3 regions of the Acinetobacter sp. A1-4-2 genome follow, and region 3 is predicted to be linked to each of the others. Evidence: predicted binding sites of a transcription regulator. Region 3 holds the regulator's gene; each other region holds the start of a gene.
What was found. Region 3 encodes PhoB, which activates phosphate uptake and scavenging genes when phosphate is short. Its sites were predicted from a motif close to TGTCATNAANCTGTCATAA; they were not measured.

Region 1 (6,783 bases), 1.5 Mb from region 3:
AGGCAAATGGGTTGAGCAGGGCAAAGAAGCTACCAGTATAAGTTGAACGTACGGTTTCATCTAAAGTAAACGGTACACCCAGGAACATATTACCGAAGGCAACACCGAAGACTAAAGCAGGAACTGCACCACCAACAGCCAAACCCCAGTCCCAAGAGTTACGCCATTTTTTGTTCTCAAGTTTAGAGCGGTAGTCAAAACCTACAGGTCTTAAGAACAGGGCAAACAGCACCAGTAATAGTGCCCAGTACATGCCGGAGAATGCAGTTGCATAAACCATTGGCCATGCAGCAAACAGTGCGCCACCAGCTGTAATGAACCAAACCTGGTTACCGTCCCAGTGCGGGGCAATGGTATTGATTGCCGCACGACGCTCTTCATCGTTTTTGCCCACGAATGGCATGATTGCCATGGAGCCCATATCGAAGCCATCGGTGAGGGCAAAGCCAATCAGTAGTACACCTACCAAAACCCACCAGATAATTTTGAGTAATTCATATTCGATCATGATTGAGCCTCCGCAGCAGCGTGGTTTTGATCAGCGCCTTTTTCAAAATGGTATTTACCAGTATGTAAAGAACTTGGACCTAAGCGAGCGAATTTGATCATCAAGTACATTTCGATAATTAGAAGTACTGTATAGAACGCTGCAAGTGCCAGGATTGAACCCCAAATATCACCAGTGCTTAAGCTTGAAGCAGAGAGATGTGTAGGTAGAACCTCACCAATTGTCCATGGTTGACGACCACCTTCAGCTACATACCAGCCAGTTTGTGTAGCAATCCATGGTAATGGTAAGCCGTAAAGCGCAAATTTAAGTAACCAAGGTTTGCTTTCTGCGTTGCGTTTAGCGACTGCAAAAGTTGCAAGGATAAACAGAAGCAGCATCAAGAAACCAGAAGCCACCATGGCACGGAACGAGAAGAACAGGGCAGTTACGTTAGGAACAGTATCTTTGGTTGCTGCTTTGATTTGCTCTTCAGAAGCATCTACTACATTTGGTGTGTATTTTTTAAGAAGTAAGCCATAGCCCAAGTCTTTCTGATTTTCTTTGAACGAAGCCATCAGCGCTGGTGAGCGGTCGCCTGCACGAAGTTTTTCAAGTTCGGCATATGCAGTCATACCATTACGGATACGAAGCTCATGTTGAACCATCAGGTCTTTCAGGCCAGTTACTTCTTTATTAAGCGAACGTGTTGCAATGATACCCATCACATATGGAATTTTGATGGCGTAGTCAGTGCGTTGTTCTTCCCGATTTGGAATACCAAACAATGTAAATGGAGCAGGTGCTGGGTGAGTTTCCCATTCTGCTTCAATTGCAGCCAATTTGGTTTTTTGTACATCACCCAGTTCATAACCTGATTCATCACCCAGTAAAATAACTGAGAATGTAGAGGCTAAACCAAAGATTGCCGCAATAGCGAAAGAACGGCGCGCGAAAGGTAAATCACGTTTTTTCAGCATGTAGAAACTGGAAATCGCTAAAACGAAAACGGCACCAGTGACATAACCTGAAGATACTGTATGGACAAATTTAACCTGAGCCACCGGGTTGAAAATCAGTGCGCCGAAGTCAACCAGCTCCATACGCATGGTTTCAAAGTTGAACTCTGCGCCCACAGGGTTTTGCATCCAGCCATTGGCGACTAAAATCCAAAGTGCCGACATGTTGGAACCCAGTGCAACCAGCCAAGTCACGCCTAAATGCTGAACTTTGGAAAGCCGGTCCCAGCCGAAGAAGAATAGACCAATAAAAGTCGATTCCAAGAAAAATGCCATTAATCCTTCAATAGCGAGTGGCGCACCAAAAATGTCACCGACATAATGCGAATAGTACGCCCAGTTTGTACCAAACTGGAACTCCATGGTTAAACCTGTGGTAACACCTAAGGCAAAGTTAATACCAAAAAGTTTTCCCCAGAATTTGGTCATGTCCTTATAAATTTCTTTACCGGAAATCACATAGGTGGTTTCCATAATGGCAAGAATAAAAGCCAGACCAAGTGTAAGAGGTACAAATATAAAGTGATACAACGCGGTCATTGCAAATTGGAACCGCGAAAGATCGACCACGCTTTCAGAAATCATCAACGTGTCTCCTTGATTTGGGAAGGGCTGCCAGCAATATGCTCGGCAACTTGAGTGTCAAAATTTTGAGGAATAGTAGGGGCATCGAACCAGATGTGTTTAATCGTCAGTAGGAGAGCAACCTTGATTATTAATATGATTGCGATCTCTCGAACTAAACGTTGATTGTAATCTTTCGGTATTAAGCTCATACAAATAAGCCTATTTTTTTAAACTTGATCTATATTATTAAACAAAAAATAACTAAAAATAAATAGATGAAACAATTAAAATAAAAATATATTATATTTGTTTTTTAAAACAATAATTTATGTTAAGGTTGTGATAAAAAATATACTGATTTTTTGCGATTATTAAGTTGACTAAAACACTGCGTATTTAATTTTTAATTCTGACTAAAATACTTATATATACTTTTAACTCCAACTAAAACACTTGTATCTTTTTAGGGGATATAAATAATTAATTGATAATTATTCTTGTTTAAAATTCCATTTAATATGTTTTATATAAATCCAATTAAACACCTTGACTTAAAATGCAAGAGGGATGAGAGAAGAAGTTAAAATTCTTTCCTCAAAAAAAAGACCACACGAATGTGGTCTTTTTTAATAGCTTTCTAAGTAAATGAAGAGTGCTTAGAAGTTATATTCCATACCTAGCCCGAATACTGTCATAGTATCGTCTTCACCAGCTTTAGTTTTCCAGTCACGTTCTTGAGAAGCAACTACACCGTACATACGAGCTTGTTTGTTGAATTGGTAATCTACGCCAAGACCATATTGGTCAATTGTGCGGTCTTTCATAAGATCAGCGGTAGTTTCAGCTGTAATGTATTCAGCCTTAACTGTCCATGGAGTATTAGCAAATTTATAAGCTGCGGTGATACCCATTGCTTTCTCTTCAATAGAGTCAACGTTGTTTGTAACAGTAGTAATGTTAGGGGCAGTACCTTCAGTTAATGCTTTGTTTGCTGGAGCATCAGACAATTCAGCTTGTTGCCATAAAGCACCCAAAGTTAAACCAGACAAACCAGCAGCTTTAAAGTTATAAGAACCAGTTACACGGTAAGCATCAGATTCAGCATTAGAGATATCTAAAGCATTAAAATCACCTTGTACCCCCATATTGCCAGCAAGAGCCAAAGCAAGACCAAGATCTTTGTTTTCATAGCTTAGAGAAGCTGAAACTGCATCACCAAAACCATCATTTGTTTCAGTTGTATATGTACCAGATGTGGTAGCAGGAGTATTGTCTTCACCTTGGATAGCCATGATGTTGAATTGCACACCACCAAGAAGGTTTTTGTCAGTTTCAAAACCGATTACGTTTTTAAGACGCTCTTCACCGTGTAATACTTTGGTCATGTCAAGACGAGTGTGGTCGTTAAAAATGTCTTGTGCACTGCCAGCAGCTGTTTTGAAGTAAGAATCATATTGACCGGCTTTTAAAGTACCAATACCAGCCCATTTAAGACCTAGGAAACGGTTACGAGCACTCCATTCAGAGTCTGAACCAGAACCATCAGTGGCAAAACCCCATTCTGCTTGGTAAACAGCAGAAAGTTTTTCAGTAAGCTTCTCTTCACCTTTTACACCAATACGTGATGCATTTGAGTTTACTTCACTAATGTCATTACCTTTAAAATCATAGTTATCTGCTTGATCTATAGAAACATTCAGTTTACCGTACAAAGTTGGTGCCGCTTGTGCTGCGCTTACACCCATTGCCGCAACAGCAGCTGCTAGAAGCAATTTTTTCATCAAGATTTCTCCAAAACACTTTTTAAAATGGCATTCGCCTTGCCTTCTTTTTAGTTTGCTTGTGTACAAAAAATTACAAAAGCTCACCAACTTGCTAAGCAGTATCTGCAAACTTTGTGACAGTGAAGTGAAAGCTATATGACAGTTTTATGACGAAGAAGATTAAAGAAATTAAGATATTTTATTATTTTTCATAAAGTTAAATTGTTCTTAAAATCTGTGAGATGAGTTGATTTAATCTCAAATATAAAAAAATGGAGCTTAAGCTCCATTTTTGACAAATTAAAATTCTAGTGAATTTTAAAGTTCAGCTTTAATCTTTTCAGCTAATACTTTAATTTTTTCCTGGTCACCCATATGTAATGCATGCTTTCCAAGCTCATGCACTGAACTTGGAATGAGGTGAAAATGTACATGTGGAACAGTTTGACCAGCAGATGCACCTGAAAGTTGCATCAGTACAATACCTTGAACATCAAGTGCTATTTTCATTGCCTGGGCAATTCTTTGCACAATCTGAATGGTATAGGCAGCGGCATCAGGTGGCAGATCGAGCAAGGTAATTGCAGGTGTTTTCGGGATGACCAACGTATGACCTTCTGCCTGGGGCATGATGTCCATAAAAGCCAGAACCTGTTCGTCCTCATACACTTTTATTGCAGGAAGTTCATTACGGATAATTCGTGCAAAAATATTTTGATCATCGTAAAGCATGTCTAGTCCTTGAAAGTGATTGGGTACTGTAATTATTTACAGTTCAATTCTTTCTGACGATCTTTGATGGCGTCAAGTCGTTGTTGCTCTTTTTCTGAAAATTTTGGCTTGGTTGTATAACAATTGTCATTGCCGAACTTGGCCTTGGCTTCCGGGTCTTTAAAGCAAAAACCTTTAGAGGCATAAATGACATCATGGTCATTTTTTAATTGTTGGCACTCTTGCTCTGCTGTCGCTGCAAAAGCAGTTGCCCCAAAGAAAGTTGTAAAACTAGCCAAAACTGCAACACTAAGCTTGGTCATGAGGGTTTCCTCTGTGAGAATATTGTGTAGTGTACTTCTACACAATATTAGGTTTATTTATTATTATTCAATGGCGAGTAATTACTCAAGTGTAATTTTATTCCAAGATTCGTACATTTTCACAGCACTAGAAAAGTCACTGTCTTTTTCTGCTAAATTACTGGCTGCCTGAATCAGACTTTGAGTCAAGGCAATCACCGGTGCTGATAGTTTGGCATCACGAACCAGATCAAGTGCAATTCCGGTATCTTTTGCTAATAATGGCAGAGCAAAAGTCAGTGGGAATTCGCGGTTTAAAACCCGTTGTGGCAACACGGTTTCAGTCACACCACTTTTACCGCTTGATGCATTAATGCAATCTAAGGCTTCGTGCAGATTTACCCCATGCGCTTTTAAGGTGGTGAAACCTTCGGCCACTGAGCAGAGATTGACGGCTAATAGCATATTATTGACCGCTTTGACAGCGAAACCTGCACCTGATTCACCGACATGTTTAATCAGTTTGCCGAAAGCCTGAATGGCTGGAAGGGCTTTTTCAAAAGCAGCGGCTTCACCACCAATCATTACGGTTAATGTGCCATTTTCAGCGCCAATGGTTTGCCCGCTCACCGGTGCATCCAGAAAATCTACATTCGATACTTTTAATTGTTGGCTGAGCTTTTTTGCCGATGCAGGAACACCACTGGTGCAATCGATCCATACCGCACCCGATTTAATCTGGACTGTTGCAATAAGATCTTCAACTTCCTTACTCGTTGGCAGGCAAGAAAAAATGATATCGGCCTGAACCGCTTGCTCAAGTTCTACAGCTTGGGTGCCATATTCAGTTGCATGCTGTTTAGCTTTTTCGAAATTACGGTTCCATACATAGACCGTATCAAAATGTTGAGGTAAATGTGCTGCCATGCGGTAACCCATTGCGCCTAAGCCGATAAATGCAACTGACTGAATCATGATGTTTCCTTTATATTTTGCTCGATCTCTGTTTTAGCCAGGTGGTCATGAAAGGCCAGAACTCGTTGGCACTGGACTGGCTAGACATGAGTCCCAAATGACCACCTGGGATAAGAGTAAACGTGACATCCTGACTATTTGTCAATTCAATTAAAGGTTTAACGGCCTCTTTGGAAACAATCCGATCGCTACGACCCGCGCCTATCAGTAAAGAGCAGGCTATATGTTTTAATTCGATATGCTTATCCTGTAATCTGATAACACCGTTTTTGAGCGGATTTTGTAGCCAGACATTAAAAATCATGTCCTGATTGATACCACCTGGATAGTCAATCATCTGGTTCAGGAAATTACCCATGGTGGCGTGTTCATATAAGGCTTGCAGGTTATCGAGGTTTGCTAGAAGCTGTTTCTGGCTTTGTATCCATCCCACAGGATCAATCATTTTAAAACCGAGTGAATTTAGTATGCCTGGGCTATGAATCAGATGCTTGGGTGCCGTTCCTGAGTAAATCTTGTTTTGTAGAGTCTTGTTTTTGGCAATCAGTTGATTGGCCTTTTGAAAAATTTTGCCGGTACGGCCTGATGCATGACTGTCCACCGGACTGCCCAATACAATTAAATTTTTAACATGGTTCGGTTTTTGCAATGCGCAATACAACATGACAAATACACCGGCCATACTCCAGCCATGCAGTGAAATTTCATCACTATGTGAGTGAGTTCGGATCTGGTCTATACAATGCGGAATGGCATCATCAATAAATGACATGAAATTGAGGAAACGATCTCGATAGCTATATCGACCCCATTCGATTAAATAGACATCAAAGCCACTATGTTGAAAGTGTTTTACCAATGAACGGTAGGGGTACAGGTCGTAAATGGCCATGTTTATTGCAAGGGGAGCAACAAAAACCAGGGGCTCTTTATATTGCTTATCTGCTGAGGCGTAATAG
Region 2 (6,783 bases), 970 kb from region 3:
CTGCATCATTTGAATATTGCGGATCAATTTTCACCGCAGTATGCGCTTTCGATGTGGTTGCACCGCCAATCATCAGCGGTACATTAAAGCCTTTACGCTGCATTTCTTTGGCAACGAAGACCATTTCATCCAAAGACGGGGTAATCAGGCCAGAAAGACCGATGATATCAACCTTCTCGTCAATAGCCGTTTGCAGAATCTTCTCGCACGGTACCATCACGCCAAGGTCGATGATGTCATAACCGTTACAGCCCAATACCACGCCAACAATGTTCTTGCCGATATCGTGCACATCGCCTTTTACGGTCGCCATCAACACTTTACCTTTAGACTCACCGCCTGATTTTTCTGCTTCGATGTACGGATTCAGCCAAGCTACGGCTTGTTTCATCACGCGGGCAGATTTCACTACTTGCGGCAGGAACATTTTGCCTGAACCGAACAGATCGCCGACCACGTTCATGCCGTCCATCAGTGGACCTTCAATCACATCCAGCGGACGTTTTGATTTTAAACGCGCTTCTTCGGTATCTTCATCAATAAAGGTGGTAATACCTTTGACCAAAGCATATTCAAGGCGTTTTTCAACTGACTCGTTACGCCATTCAAGGTTTTCAACGGCTTTTTGTGCACCGGCCTGACCGCGATATTGTTCAGCCACTTCAAGCAATTTTTCAGTCGCTTCCTGACCGCTTTCACCCTGGTTCTGGTTCAGGATCACATCTTCAACCGCAGCTTTCAATTCGGCAGGGATGTCATCGTAAATTGCCATTTGACCAGCGTTTACGATCCCCATGGTCATGCCTTGCTTGATGGCATGGTAAAGGAATACCGAGTGAATGGCTTCACGAACAGGCTCGTTACCACGGAATGAGAACGATACGTTGGACACGCCACCGGAAATCATGGCATGCGGAAGGTTCTGTTTAATCCAGCCGGTCGCTTCAATAAAGTCCACCGCATAGTTATTGTGTTCTTCAATACCAGTTGCCACAGCAAACACGTTCGGGTCAAAGATGATGTCTTCAGCCGGGAAGCCGACTTCATTGACCAAAACATCGTATGAACGCTTACAGATTTCACGTTTACGTGCGGCAGTATCGGCCTGACCATCTTCGTCAAAAGCCATCACGATCACGGCTGCACCGTACTGACGGCAAAGGCGTGCTTTATGGACAAACTCGTCATAACCTTCTTTCAGGGAAATCGAGTTGACGACCGGTTTGCCTTGTACGCATTTCAAGCCCGCTTCAATGATTTCCCATTTAGATGAGTCAATCATGATGGGTACACGTGAAATTTCCGGTTCAGAGGCGACCAGATTCAGGAAGTGCACCATTGCACCCTGTGAATCGAGCATGCCTTCATCCATGTTGATGTCGATGATTTGCGCACCGGCTTCAACCTGCTGCTGTGCGACTTCTAATGCTTCAGCAAAGTTTTCTTCACGAATCAAACGCAGGAATTTTTTCGAACCGGTGACGTTGGTACGTTCACCGACGTTGACGAATAAGGATTCTTCTGTGATGTTAAATGGTTCTAAACCGCTTAAACGGCAAGCTGGTTTGGTTTCAGGAACCTGACGTGGCTTGATGTCTTTTACCGCATTGGCAATGGCGCGGATATGATCCGGTGTGGTACCACAGCAACCGCCAGTAATGTTGATTAAACCGCTTTCGGCAAATTCTTTCAGGAAGGCAGCAGTTTGTTCCGGAGTCTCATCATAACCACCGAAGGCATTTGGCAAGCCTGCGTTTGGATGGGCAGATACGAATACATCGGCAACGTCAGACACCGTTTTTACGTGTGGACGCATGGCATCTGCACCAAGAGCACAGTTAAAGCCAATTGATAACAAGTCACCGTGACGAACCGAGTTCCAGAACGCTTCTGCGGTTTGGCCTGTTAATGTACGGCCTGAAGCATCGGTAATCGTTCCTGAAATCATCAATGGCAATTCATAGCCAATCTGGTTAAAGACTTCTTTTACTGCAAAGATCGCCGCTTTACAGTTCAAGGTATCGAATACGGTTTCAATCAGCAGAATATCTGCACCGCCTTCAATCAGCGCATGCGCCGCTTCGATATAGTTTTCTTTTAATTCATCAAAGGTGATGTTACGGAAAGCAGGGTCATTTACATTCGGTGAAATCGAACAGGTACGCGATGTCGGCCCAAGTACACCGGCAACAAAACGCGGTTTGTCTGGGGTTGAATATTTTTGGCAGGCTTCTTTGGCAATACGTGCCGCTTCACGGTTAATTTCCGGAACCAGATCTTCCATGTGGTAATCCGACATAGAAACACGTGTACCGTTGAAACTGTTGGTTTCAATAATGTCGGCACCCGCTTCCAGATAAGCTTCGTGAATACCCTGGATAATGTGCGGCTGGGTCAACACCAAAAGGTCATTGTTGCCTTTCAGGTCAGATGCCCAGTCAGCAAAACGCTCACCACGGTAGTCAGCTTCTTCGAGTTTGTGACGCTGAATCATGGTGCCCATCGCACCGTCGATAATCAGAATCCGTTGAGCGAGCAGCTCTTTTAGGGTGGCAAGCGTGGACATAAATAACCCCAATCCGGTGGAATATAAAATCGGCAAATATATTAACAGAATTCAATCCAGTTTTATTGATATTCGCAGGCCAGGGGCACGCACTATATATTAGGTTGTTGAATAATTAGACATATTTGTTGCCAAGTATAATGAGGGTCTGTTGACATTTCATAAATGGCTTGCGTTGTAGGCTAAAATTGAGCAGACAAGGAATGAAATGCAAAGAATGGTGGTTCCATTTTTAAATTTCATGACGAAGTCTGAGATAATTTTAGCCACAACCTGAGCCAGAACAAAGCACTGCTTTGTTTGCAGCGCAAGGCGCAGCTGGGAACTAGAGTATTTTTTGATGCTACGTCATTGTGAACTACGCGCATTTAGAATGACTAAATTCCGTATTTCACGCCTCGTATCCTCTAAAAAATACTCGTAGTCGCAAACATAGACGAATTGTCAACAGATCCTAATATAAATGCTTGGAATGCTTAACGAATTTGTCATATTAATCAGGCATGATGGAAAATGGGCAATAGGCAGGAGCAAATATGACAATAAATATGAATTTATATCAGATAAGCTGAAACATTGATTTTCAAAATAAATAACAGTGAATTATGTATTCTAACCAATTGATTTATTTTATTAAAGTGAAATAATTTGATAGGTTTTGGTGAGTGCATAACAGTAAATAAAGTATGAAAAACTGCTTTATATGACAGCTCTTTGTCATATAATTGTCACAATTAAATTGAACAATAAGGGGATTTTATTATCCCTTTGAACCGTCTGCATGAATTCTAATATTCCTCCCGTCCAAGATCAGGTGCCATCAGCACCAGCGAAATCGACGAATGTGCATGTTGCTACACCGAAATTTTTTATGCCGGTGTTTCTCACGGTTATTATTTCAACTTTAGTGTATATCGGTTTTCAGCTTTCGACCGATTTGGCGCATGTGCCAGCATTAAGTTTATATTCCGTTATTCTTTTGGCGACTGCTTTATTAATTGCTTTAGGCTTTGAATTTGTTAATGGTTTTCATGACACGGCCAACGCAGTCGCAACTGTTATTTATACCAATGCCTTATCTGCACCTGTAGCTGTCATGTGGGCAGGCTTCTGTAACTTCCTAGGGGTAATGGTGGCAAGTGGTGCTGTCGCTTACGGCATTATTGCTTTATTACCTGTAGAACTGATTATGAATGTCGGTTCTGGCGCAGGCTTTGCCATGGTTTTTGCCATGCTGATTGCTGCGATTCTCTGGAATTTGGGTACCTGGTTCATGGGTATTCCGGCATCAAGCTCACATACCCTGATCGGTTCGATTTTAGGTGTGGGTATTATGAACTACCTGCTTCATTCAGGTGCTGGCGCAAGCGGCATAGATATGGAACAGGTGATGAAAGTAGGCAAAGCACTGCTGTTTTCTCCGCTGATCGGTTTTGCTTTTGCTGCTGTCCTGTTTTTACTGGTGAAAAAAATCTTCCGTAAACAGTTAGAGCTCTTTCATCCGCCTGAAGGTAACAAGCCGCCGCCACCTTTAATTCGTGCAATTTTGATTTTCACCTGTACTGGTGTGAGTTTCGCGCATGGTTCAAATGACGGTCAAAAGGGCATGGGCTTGATTATGCTGATTTTGATTGGTTGTGTGCCCTTGGCTTATTCTTTAAATAAGAATTTAGACAGTGCACATATTCAGTCTTTTGAGCAATTGTCTCAGCAAACGGCTACTGCTATTTATCCGCAGCATGAAAATATTACGGATGCTCAGGCACGTGCTGTCATTACCAAATATATTCAAACCAAAGAAGTGAACCCTGAAGTGGTTCCTGCTTTAGCAAGCTTGACAAATCATTTGGGCGAACGTGTTGCCAAATATGATGATATTCACACTATTCCAGAGGCTGAAGTTTCTGCGATCCGCAATGATATGTATCTCAGCACGACTGCATTTAAGCGTTTAGATAAAGCTGAGCAGCTTCCTGAAATGTCAAAAGATCAAAGCAAGTTAGTTAAAGAATATCGTAAAAATTTGGATTCATTCCTTCAGTATATTCCAACTTGGGTGAAAGTGGCTGTTGCCTTGGCATTAGGTCTGGGTACGATGGTGGGCTGGAAACGTATTGTGGTCACTGTAGGTGAACGTATTGGTAAAAACCATATGACTTATGGTCAAGGCATGTCAGCCGAACTTGTTGCGATGACTACTATTGCTGCAGCAGATGGTTTTGGTATGCCTGTATCGACAACACACGTTTTGAACAGTGCAGTTGCAGGTACCATGGTAGCCAATAAATCAGGTTTGAATTTGCAAATGGTGCGTACGATTTTATCGGCATGGGTCTTCACTTTACCAGCGACCATCTGTTTATCTGGTGGTTTGTACTGGCTATTCTTACAGTTCGTTTAAGACTTCTGTTAGAAACAAAAAACGCTGCAATTGCAGCGTTTTTTGTTTCTAATGAATACTTGGTTTTTAAAAAAATAAACTCTTTCTGGATGAGCAGAACTAATCATCTTTTAAAAAGAGAGAAATTCCTCATCCCTTTGGGATGAGGAATATATTCCGTAAGAGGTGGAGGGTTTTATTAATATATGTACCTTTTAGTACAGTAAAAAATGACTTCTCTCTTGCGTACTCAGAATATATTCTCAGGATACTCTCATCTTAGAAGGAGATGGACTAAAACGAGAGGACAATAAAAATATTCATCAAGAGAGAAAAATCTACCCTTATTTCTTAAATTTGCCTAACACTCGCTTAATCGGAAATTTTTCGTTGGCAAAGCCATACAGTGCGGCAAAAGGCAGAGCAGTGCGGGCCAAATAAGGCACACGCCACAATCCGCCATGGTTGGCGCCTTTCATCATCAGTTCCAGCGGATGATCCAGATGGGTTTCTGGATTGGCAACCGACTCTGGATGACGCAGGTCATAAATCCATAAGGCAGCCATTAAAGCATTGGTGGTTTCAGGGCTAAACGATTCCACATCGAACAGGCTTGCACCATTGAAGGCCGCTTTCAATAACGGATTTTTGGTCACTGAATGGGTTGTAGTAGACGGCGCAATATTGATACTGACCCGTTGTCCATAATGACGCGCCAGTGTTGCACGCCACTGCTGGATCCGTTTGGCCAAAGCATAGTTTGGGCCTTGCTCGACCACCAGACAGTCCGCAATGCCATATTCCTGACCATTGTCGGAAGGAATGAGCATATGTAGATTCTGCTGGAAAAAGCGCTTGGCGGTAACGGCTGAAATGCCTTTACTCATAAGCTGCCGGACTTTGGAACGACATTGGAACTTGTCATAAGATGCTTCAACGACTTCCTTCGGAATGGCATAGACATCGGTTGGCGTGCACATGAACATCAAACTGGTATCCGATTTTTGCTCACTGACATATTCCATGATGCTGTCCATGGCCATGGCAACACGGACATGCTTTTCACCATCGAGATAGGCAATGGCAGCCAGGTCAAGCTGACGTTCACTTTGGCTTAACCAATGGGCAATTTCAGGAGTTTGGGTGAGCAAATCTGCACCTAATTTTTCTTTCAGCACTGTGCTTGAGGTATCTTCTGCCAGTTTTTCCGTGCAAGGTGCATAAAGTGTGGCGTTGCCTTGCTGAATGGTGTTGAGGATTCTGTCCCATACCCGGGTATTGGGTAAATCTACCGCGACAATATTGGCTTTCCAGCGTGCCAGCCAGGTCAGCGGACCCGCTTCAGACCCTGCACCAAATAGCACCATGGTACGGTCAGAAAGATCAAACCATTCCGGATGTGCCTGTGCTGTACGCAAGGCATCTGCATGGCTGCATTCGATAATGCCTGCATCTTGCCAGATCTGGATTTGATCCAGTAAAGCCTGGCCTTGTAATTTTTGCCCTTTATAAGGGACATACCATTCCGGTGCAGCATCACTTTCACCTTTGAGCTGAATGGTATACAAGGTGGCGGTATCGACATCTTTCATGATGTCTTTCAATAAATAGCGTTGACCATCACGATAAAAGTCAAAGCTATGATGGGCTTTATGCAAGCCTTGTTTGGCAATAGTAATAGAGTTGTTGATGGTGTGAATGCCTTGTTCCACCAAGGCCTTGAAGTAAATCGGATAGTTCTTGCGCCAATTTTTTTCGGCAAGTGCATACATCGATGACTTGTTGTCGACTATAGACAGGGCTTCAGCAATAATTTCTTTGCCTGTTTGTGAGGTAC
Region 3 (6,783 bases):
TGAAATTCAGGATAGTCATATGACCAATAGCAGCTATACAGAGCTTTCCAATTCGGACGATTGTGAAAAATACGTAAACCGCTTTATTCAGGAATTTCCTTTGCGTAGTGCGGAAATTGGACAGGGCACCGTGATTAAGCGCGCCTTGCCCAGTCGCCATAAGCGTTTAATTGGAGCCTGGTGCTTTCTGGATCATGCGGGTCCCGTGACTTTTCCTCAAGGTGATGGTCTGGATGTCGGACCACATCCGCATATTGGCTTGCAGACTTTTACCTGGATGATTGAAGGCACCATGATGCATACCGACAGCTTGGGGAGCAAACAGCTGATTCGTCCCAAACAGGTCAATTTAATGACCGCAGGCTATGGGATTTCCCATACTGAAGTGGCCCCGGAAAGCGAAACCCATATGCACGCTGCCCAGCTCTGGATTGCCTTGCCAGATGACAAGATTAATATGGCGCCGCGTTTTGATCATTATCCGGAACTGCCAGTGGTGGAAAAAGATCAGGTTGAATTTACCGTACTGGTGGGGGAGTTCTTGCAAACCCGGTCTCCGGTTGCGGTGCATAGCGAATTGCTGGGTGTGGATTTAACTGCACAGGAATCCACCACTACCCGAATTCCATTGAATCCGAAATTTGAATATGGCTTTATGGCGCTGGAGGGAGCTGCTGAAGTCAACGGTCATGAGCTGACAGATGACAACATGGTCGTGCTGGAACCAGGCATGACTGAAATTGAAATCCGCTTACATAAAGGCAGTCGAGTACTGCTATTGGGTGGCGAACCTTTCGAGTCACCGATATTACTGTGGTGGAACTTTGTCGGGCGGACTCAGGAAGAGCTCTGCCAAGCCCGTGACCAGTGGATGAATCAGGATGACCGTTTTGGTACCATTCCTGACTATCCGGGACCTCGCCTGGAAGCACCTGTATTTCCCAATAAAATGCGAGCCTCAAAATAACAATAAAATTCAGGATGTTTGAATATGGTAATTATTGCAAATGCAGAAGTATAGAGCCTGGATGAACCTTGGTCAGGCGAAGTGAAAAGTGGCAAACACCAGTTTATGACGGATAAACCTGAATTCTTGGGCGGGCAAGATCGGGGTCCTGCACCTTATGATTTTATTTGTTCCGGTCTGGTTTCCTGTACCATGATGACCTTGCGCATAAAGGTCTGGAGCTCGGTCAATTTTCCGTAGAAGCCGATTTTAATAGCAATAAAGAAGGTAAAGAGTGGATTGAACGTCGTTTGTCTTTTGCCCAGCCATTATCGGATGAACTGAAACAAAAAATTTTAGACATCAGCAGTAAAACACCAGTCACCAAGACACTGTTACGCAGTCTGGACATTAACACGGTTCTGCTTTAAATCCATGATCCGATAGCCATGATATTGTGTGCAAAGCAGAATGTCATTTTTCCAGCAGATCGGTCATGATCAAAATATAAAAATAGAGGTCAAAAAATAATGATTACACTGCACCATTTAGATCAATCGCGTTCTTTTCGAATTTTATGGGCTCTAGAAGAGCTGGCTCAAGATTATCAGGTCAAGTTTTATAAACGTTTACCAACATTTGCTGCACCGCCTGAATTAAAACTGGTTCATCCTTTGGCTAAAGCACCGATCTTGACCGATGAGGACCAGACGATTGTTGAATCGGCAGTGATTTTGCAGCATTTGCAAGAAAGTTATGATACAGCGCAGAAATTTAAACCGAAGGCCAAAAAAGACCAGCAACAATACCGTTACTGGATGCACTATGCCGAAGGCTCCTTAATGCCGTTATTGCTGATGCAACTGGTGATGAACAATGTACCGAAACGTGTACCCTGGCTGATTAAGCCAGTGGCACATAAAATTACTTCCGGCGTAAAGGCGGGATTTATTCATCCGCGTTTAAAAGAGCATATTGCTTATCTGGAAGATTATTTATCCACGCACGAATATTTTGCCGGGTCATTTTCTTTTGCCGATATTCAGATGTGGTTTCCACTTGATGCCATTCAATCCAGAGTCTCAGGTTCATATCCGCATATCGCCCAGTATCTGAAACGTCTTGAGGAACGGCCTGCTTTTCAGCGAGCCAGGTTCAAGGAACAAAGCCTGACTTAAAACAGGCAGGTCTAACAGAGTTTGTACAGGCGTTCTTTAGGAAAAACGACTTTAAAAGTCGAGCCTTCATTCTCTTTGGATTCAATTTCCAGATGCGCGCCGTGCTGCATCAGCACATGTTTGACAATGGCCAGACCTAAGCCAGTGCCTCCAGTTTGACGGCTACGGGCGCTATCGACCCGATAGAAACGTTCGGTTAAACGTGGCAAATGTCTAGGGTCAATCCCGATGCCGGTATCTTGAACGGTAAAGATGCCGTGTTCACCGTCATCATGCCAGCCCATGGTAATGGTTCCACCTTTAGGGGTGTACTTAATGGCATTGGTAATCAAGTTGCTAAAGGCACTGGCCAGCTCGGTCTCGGAGCCAATCAGGTCGCAATGGCTGTCAATGTTGAGATTGAGCGCATGGTGATAGTCGACATTATAGGCTTGTGCGTCATCAAACAGCTGGTTCATCAGACTTGGCATTTCAATAATCTGGTTTTTCGCGATTTTTTTGTCATTTTCTAAACGCGACAATAGCAATAAATCATTTACCAGGGCATTCATGCGCTTGGTTTGCGCCTGCATCTGGTCGAAGGCACGTTTCCAGCGCGGGTTTAAATCTTCCTGATCGGTAAAGGTTTCAATATAACCGCTGAGTACGGTAAGCGGGGTACGTAATTCATGGGAAATATTGTCAACAAAGTCTGTGCGCATCTGTTCCAGATTATGCATGCGGGTCACATCATAAGCCACCAGTAAGCGGCTTTCCCCACCAAAGCGGGTCATTTTGACTTGTACATAATGGTCTTCAAAGGCCGAAGATTTCATTTTCAGGCCATCGGGTGCTTCGTCAATATTGTTAAAATATTCAATAAAACTGGGCTGGCGCAGAATGGTTAAAATATTGCGACCGCGATCTAGCGGTTGAATACCCAAGAGTTTTTCTGCAGCCGGATTCCACCATTCAATCTGGTGTAGATCATCAATCAGTACCACCGCTTCAGCCAGCGCCACCAGTGAAGATTGCGCCCGATCAATCAGGCCGACCATTTCTGCCTGAACAATACGCTCCTGACGCTGCGAACGATAGACATTAAACAGCAAGGCTCCCCAGATGCCATTTAAACTGGGTGGCACATCATAAGGACGGTTGGAAATCCATTCATTGACCAGATACAGTGAACGCAATTGCAAGGCAAAAAACACCGTAAGGGCGATGAGAATAAAAATCCAGAAATACCCAATCCCTAAACCGATTAAACCTGCGATCAGCAATAAAAAGGCCAGCAGACGTAAATCTTGCTTGGCAAAAGTCCATAAACTGCTGTAACGGAACTGTTTATGTTCTCGCGCAATTTCCGGGACGGGGTAGGGTTCATACATAAAATATAGTTGACCTAAATGACGACTAACCTAAAGCGACATCTGCGCGGGTAGAAAAACGGTAACCTGTACCACGAACCGTTTGTACATAACGGTCTGCACCAAACGGTTCCAGCACTTTACGCAAACGGCGGATATGTACATCAATGGTACGATCTTCAATATATACGTTACCACCCCAGACCTGATCCAGCAATTGAGCACGGGTATAGGCACGTTCCGGATGGGTCATAAAAAAGGCCAATAAACGGTATTCCGTGGGTCCCATTTCTAAAATATTCTGACCATGACTGACCCGCTGGCTGACAGGGTCGAGTACCAGACCATTAGCATCAATGGTTTTTTCACCGTTTAAGGCATTGGCACGGCGTAACACGGCCTTAATGCGGGAAACCAGTTCCCGGGTAGAAAAGGGTTTGGTCATGTAGTCATCTGCACCGGCATCCAGACCTTGTACTTTATGGTCTTCTTCAGCGCGGGCAGTGAGCATGATCACGGGAATTTCTGATAGGGTTTCATCGCGTTTCAGACGGCGGCACAGATCTACACCGCTGACACCACCCGGTAACATCCAGTCGAGTAGAATCAGCACAGGGCGTTGATCCACAATCATTTGATGAGCCTGTTTGGCATCTTCAGCCTGTAGGCATTGGAAGCCCGCCATATCCAGCGAGGTATGGATCATTTCCCGGATCGGGAGCTCATCATCGACGATTAATATATAGTCATCTTTCACAGCGCAATACCCTATTTCACGTAAACGGTGGACCGTTTTATATTTATGACAGGCTTATTACAAAGATTAATTATGACAGTATCATTGCAGAATAGGTAGTTCGGCTGAATTTCGCAAGAAATTGTCACAATTTAAAATAAGATACAATCAAGAATTAAAAATAAATCAGTTAGATAAATATATTAAATTCAATATATTGAGTATTTATTGACAGTTTGGTGACCAGGGTTGTGCTGGAATCATATTTTTTATTTTTTCGAAAAAGTATCAAGCAGCGATAAAAAAACGATACTGCAAGAAGACAGCACATCCTCTATCGAGAGCTTGAAACCACTGACTACCCAGCGTATGGCGATTTGCGTGACATAGCCATTTAGGCCAGTCGAAATCATCGAAATTTCACGTTCAGAGCGGTTAATGTTCGGCATCATCAGCATCACAAAGGCATGAATCATGCGGTCAAAACGCGACATGGTTTCATGGATGGTGGCCTGGTTATGCAGCTCCTGAACCAGCATGGCATCAATATAAATAATCCGTGCCATACCCGGATTGTCTTTCAAGGTGGTGAGCAGGGCGGTTAAACCGGCTTCGATCATTTTCCGCGGATCGGTGGAGGCCTGCATAATCGCCTGCGTGACATTGTGCTGCAACTGATCAATCAGCTTTAAAAAGATGGTCTGAAACAGTTCATCACTTTTCTTAAAGGATTCATAGAAATAGCGTTCAGTCAGTTTGGCTTCCGTACAAATATCCTTGACTGTGACTGCAAAAAAACCATGTGTACCATAGGCTTCAATTCCGGCTTCAATCAGTTTTTCTCGACGTGCCTGTTTACGTTCGCTTAAAGACATCCCTTTAAATTGACGTTCTTTGGTTTTTGCCGGTTTATTTTGATTTTCTTCGAAATTTTTGTGCTGTTCAGTCATAGATGTGGTGTGCCGAATGAAATCGAGATTTTGCCTTATATTAACAATAATTTATCTTTAGACCTATGTTTAAAACAAAGCCGCAGCTTTTCCAGTACAGGGAGGAATAGACGATATATTATATTGACAATGGTTATTGTCAAAATTATATTGGATGGATGAACTGCAATCTTCCAGACAGAAAAACAATCGAGATGTTTAGATGGATGATTCAGCAAGCTGAATAAGGATAGCTCATGAAAAATTTTAAAAATAAAGTCGCAGCCATTACTGGTGCAGGGTCGGGTATTGGGCAGCAATTGGCCGTACTTTTGGCCAAGCAAGGCTGCCATTTGTCTTTAAGTGATGTCAATGAACAGGGTTTGGCGAAAACAGTTGAACTGGTCAAAGACAGTCATGTTCGTGTGACAATAAAAAAAGTCAATGTGGCCAAACTGGAAGAAGTGCGCGCCTGGGCTGCTGAAACTGTTCAGGATCATGGTTCAGTCAACATGATTTTTAACAATGCCGGTGTGGCATTGGGTTCAACCGTGGAAGGGGCGAGTTACGAAGAACTGGAATGGATTGTGAATATTAATTTCTGGGGCGTAGTATATGGCACCAAGGAGTTCTTGCCTTTAATCAAGCAATCGGGTGAAGGTCATATTATCAATATTTCCAGTCTGTTTGGTCTAACCGCACAGCCGACCCAGTCTGCCTATAACGCTACCAAATTTGCGGTACGTGGTTTTACCGAATCCTTGCGGCAGGAACTGGACCTGGAAAACTGTGGCGTGAGTGCACTCTGTGTGCATCCGGGCGGTATTCGGACCAATATTGCCAATGCGGCAAAAATGAATGACAGCATACGGTCTTTAGGCATGCATCCAGAAAAATCTGCTAGGTCTTTTAATAAATTATTACGTTGCCCACCTGAAGAAGCTGCCCGCCAAATTTTGGAAGCGGTGAAAAAAGACAAGCGCCGTCTACTGATTGGTAACGATGCCAAAACTCTGGACTTAATCCAGCGCATTTTGCCGACCGGTTATCAGCGTGTCACTGCATTCGCCACCAAATTTAGCAATAAAAACAAAAAATCGGCTTAAAATACGGCTTTTAAAAAACCCGCAAATTGCGGGTTTTTTTATGTGCTGAAATGCAGCTTTTCAAATCCGCCCAAAAGTATGCTTTTTTAAGTTTTAACCCGTCAATTGAAGGTATAGGAGAGACTCAGAAATAACTTTATATCTAAAAATAAGAAATAAAAATAAAAAAACCAGCTGAATTTAAATAAGCAAGTGTTGAATTATCAACACACATATCGCGTTAAAACCAACATATTTGGTTGGGATAATTGTAATAAGTATATATAAAACAATAACTTAAAATGTTGGCACGCTTGTTGTAATAACAGGGAGGTGTAATGATAAGAAATTAGGTAAACCTCATGACAGTTTTAAAAGATTTAAAGGCAAAACAATCGCGTGCTGCTCAAGTACGTTCTCAGCTTGATTATCCGGTGATTGATACGGATATCCATACCAATGCCTATAGTCCGGCTCTGGAGGATTATATTGCGCAGTATGGGGGTTCACGTGTGGTCGATGTATTTCGTAGCCATTTAAAAAGTAATGGTTTAAACGCA

Region 1: a site for PhoB is predicted at 3,991-4,009, ahead of ABJ384_RS06885 (porin). Genes of this name have one in related genera too.
Region 2: a site for PhoB is predicted at 3,268-3,286, ahead of ABJ384_RS04120 (inorganic phosphate transporter). Genes of this name have one in related genera too.

Annotation. Positions count from the first base shown of each region.
Region 1 is NZ_CP157981.1:1,382,068-1,388,850, forward strand. It holds gene cydB (cytochrome d ubiquinol oxidase subunit II) at 1-508, opposite strand, end outside; gene ABJ384_RS06875 (cytochrome ubiquinol oxidase subunit I) at 505-2,091, opposite strand; gene cydP (cytochrome oxidase putative small subunit CydP) at 2,091-2,282, opposite strand; gene ABJ384_RS06885 (porin) at 2,730-3,854, opposite strand; gene ABJ384_RS06890 (HIT family protein) at 4,155-4,568, opposite strand; gene ABJ384_RS06895 (YARHG domain-containing protein) at 4,601-4,870, opposite strand; gene ABJ384_RS06900 (NAD(P)-dependent oxidoreductase) at 4,952-5,824, opposite strand; gene ABJ384_RS06905 (alpha/beta fold hydrolase) at 5,835-6,783, opposite strand, start outside.
Region 2 is NZ_CP157981.1:847,985-854,767, forward strand. It holds gene metH (methionine synthase) at 1-2,566, opposite strand, end outside; gene ABJ384_RS04120 (inorganic phosphate transporter) at 3,348-4,967, shown strand; gene ABJ384_RS04125 (hypothetical protein) at 5,291-6,783, opposite strand, start outside.
Region 3 is NZ_CP157981.1:2,910,762-2,917,544, reverse strand. It holds gene ABJ384_RS14075 (pirin family protein) at 20-967, shown strand; partial or broken gene ABJ384_RS14070 (OsmC family protein) at 1,025-1,377, shown strand; gene ABJ384_RS14065 (glutathione S-transferase) at 1,477-2,124, shown strand; gene phoR (phosphate regulon sensor histidine kinase PhoR) at 2,136-3,494, opposite strand; gene phoB (phosphate regulon transcriptional regulator PhoB) at 3,520-4,230, opposite strand; gene ABJ384_RS14050 (TetR/AcrR family transcriptional regulator) at 4,479-5,159, opposite strand; gene ABJ384_RS14045 (SDR family NAD(P)-dependent oxidoreductase) at 5,396-6,244, shown strand; gene ABJ384_RS14040 (amidohydrolase) at 6,586-6,783, shown strand, end outside.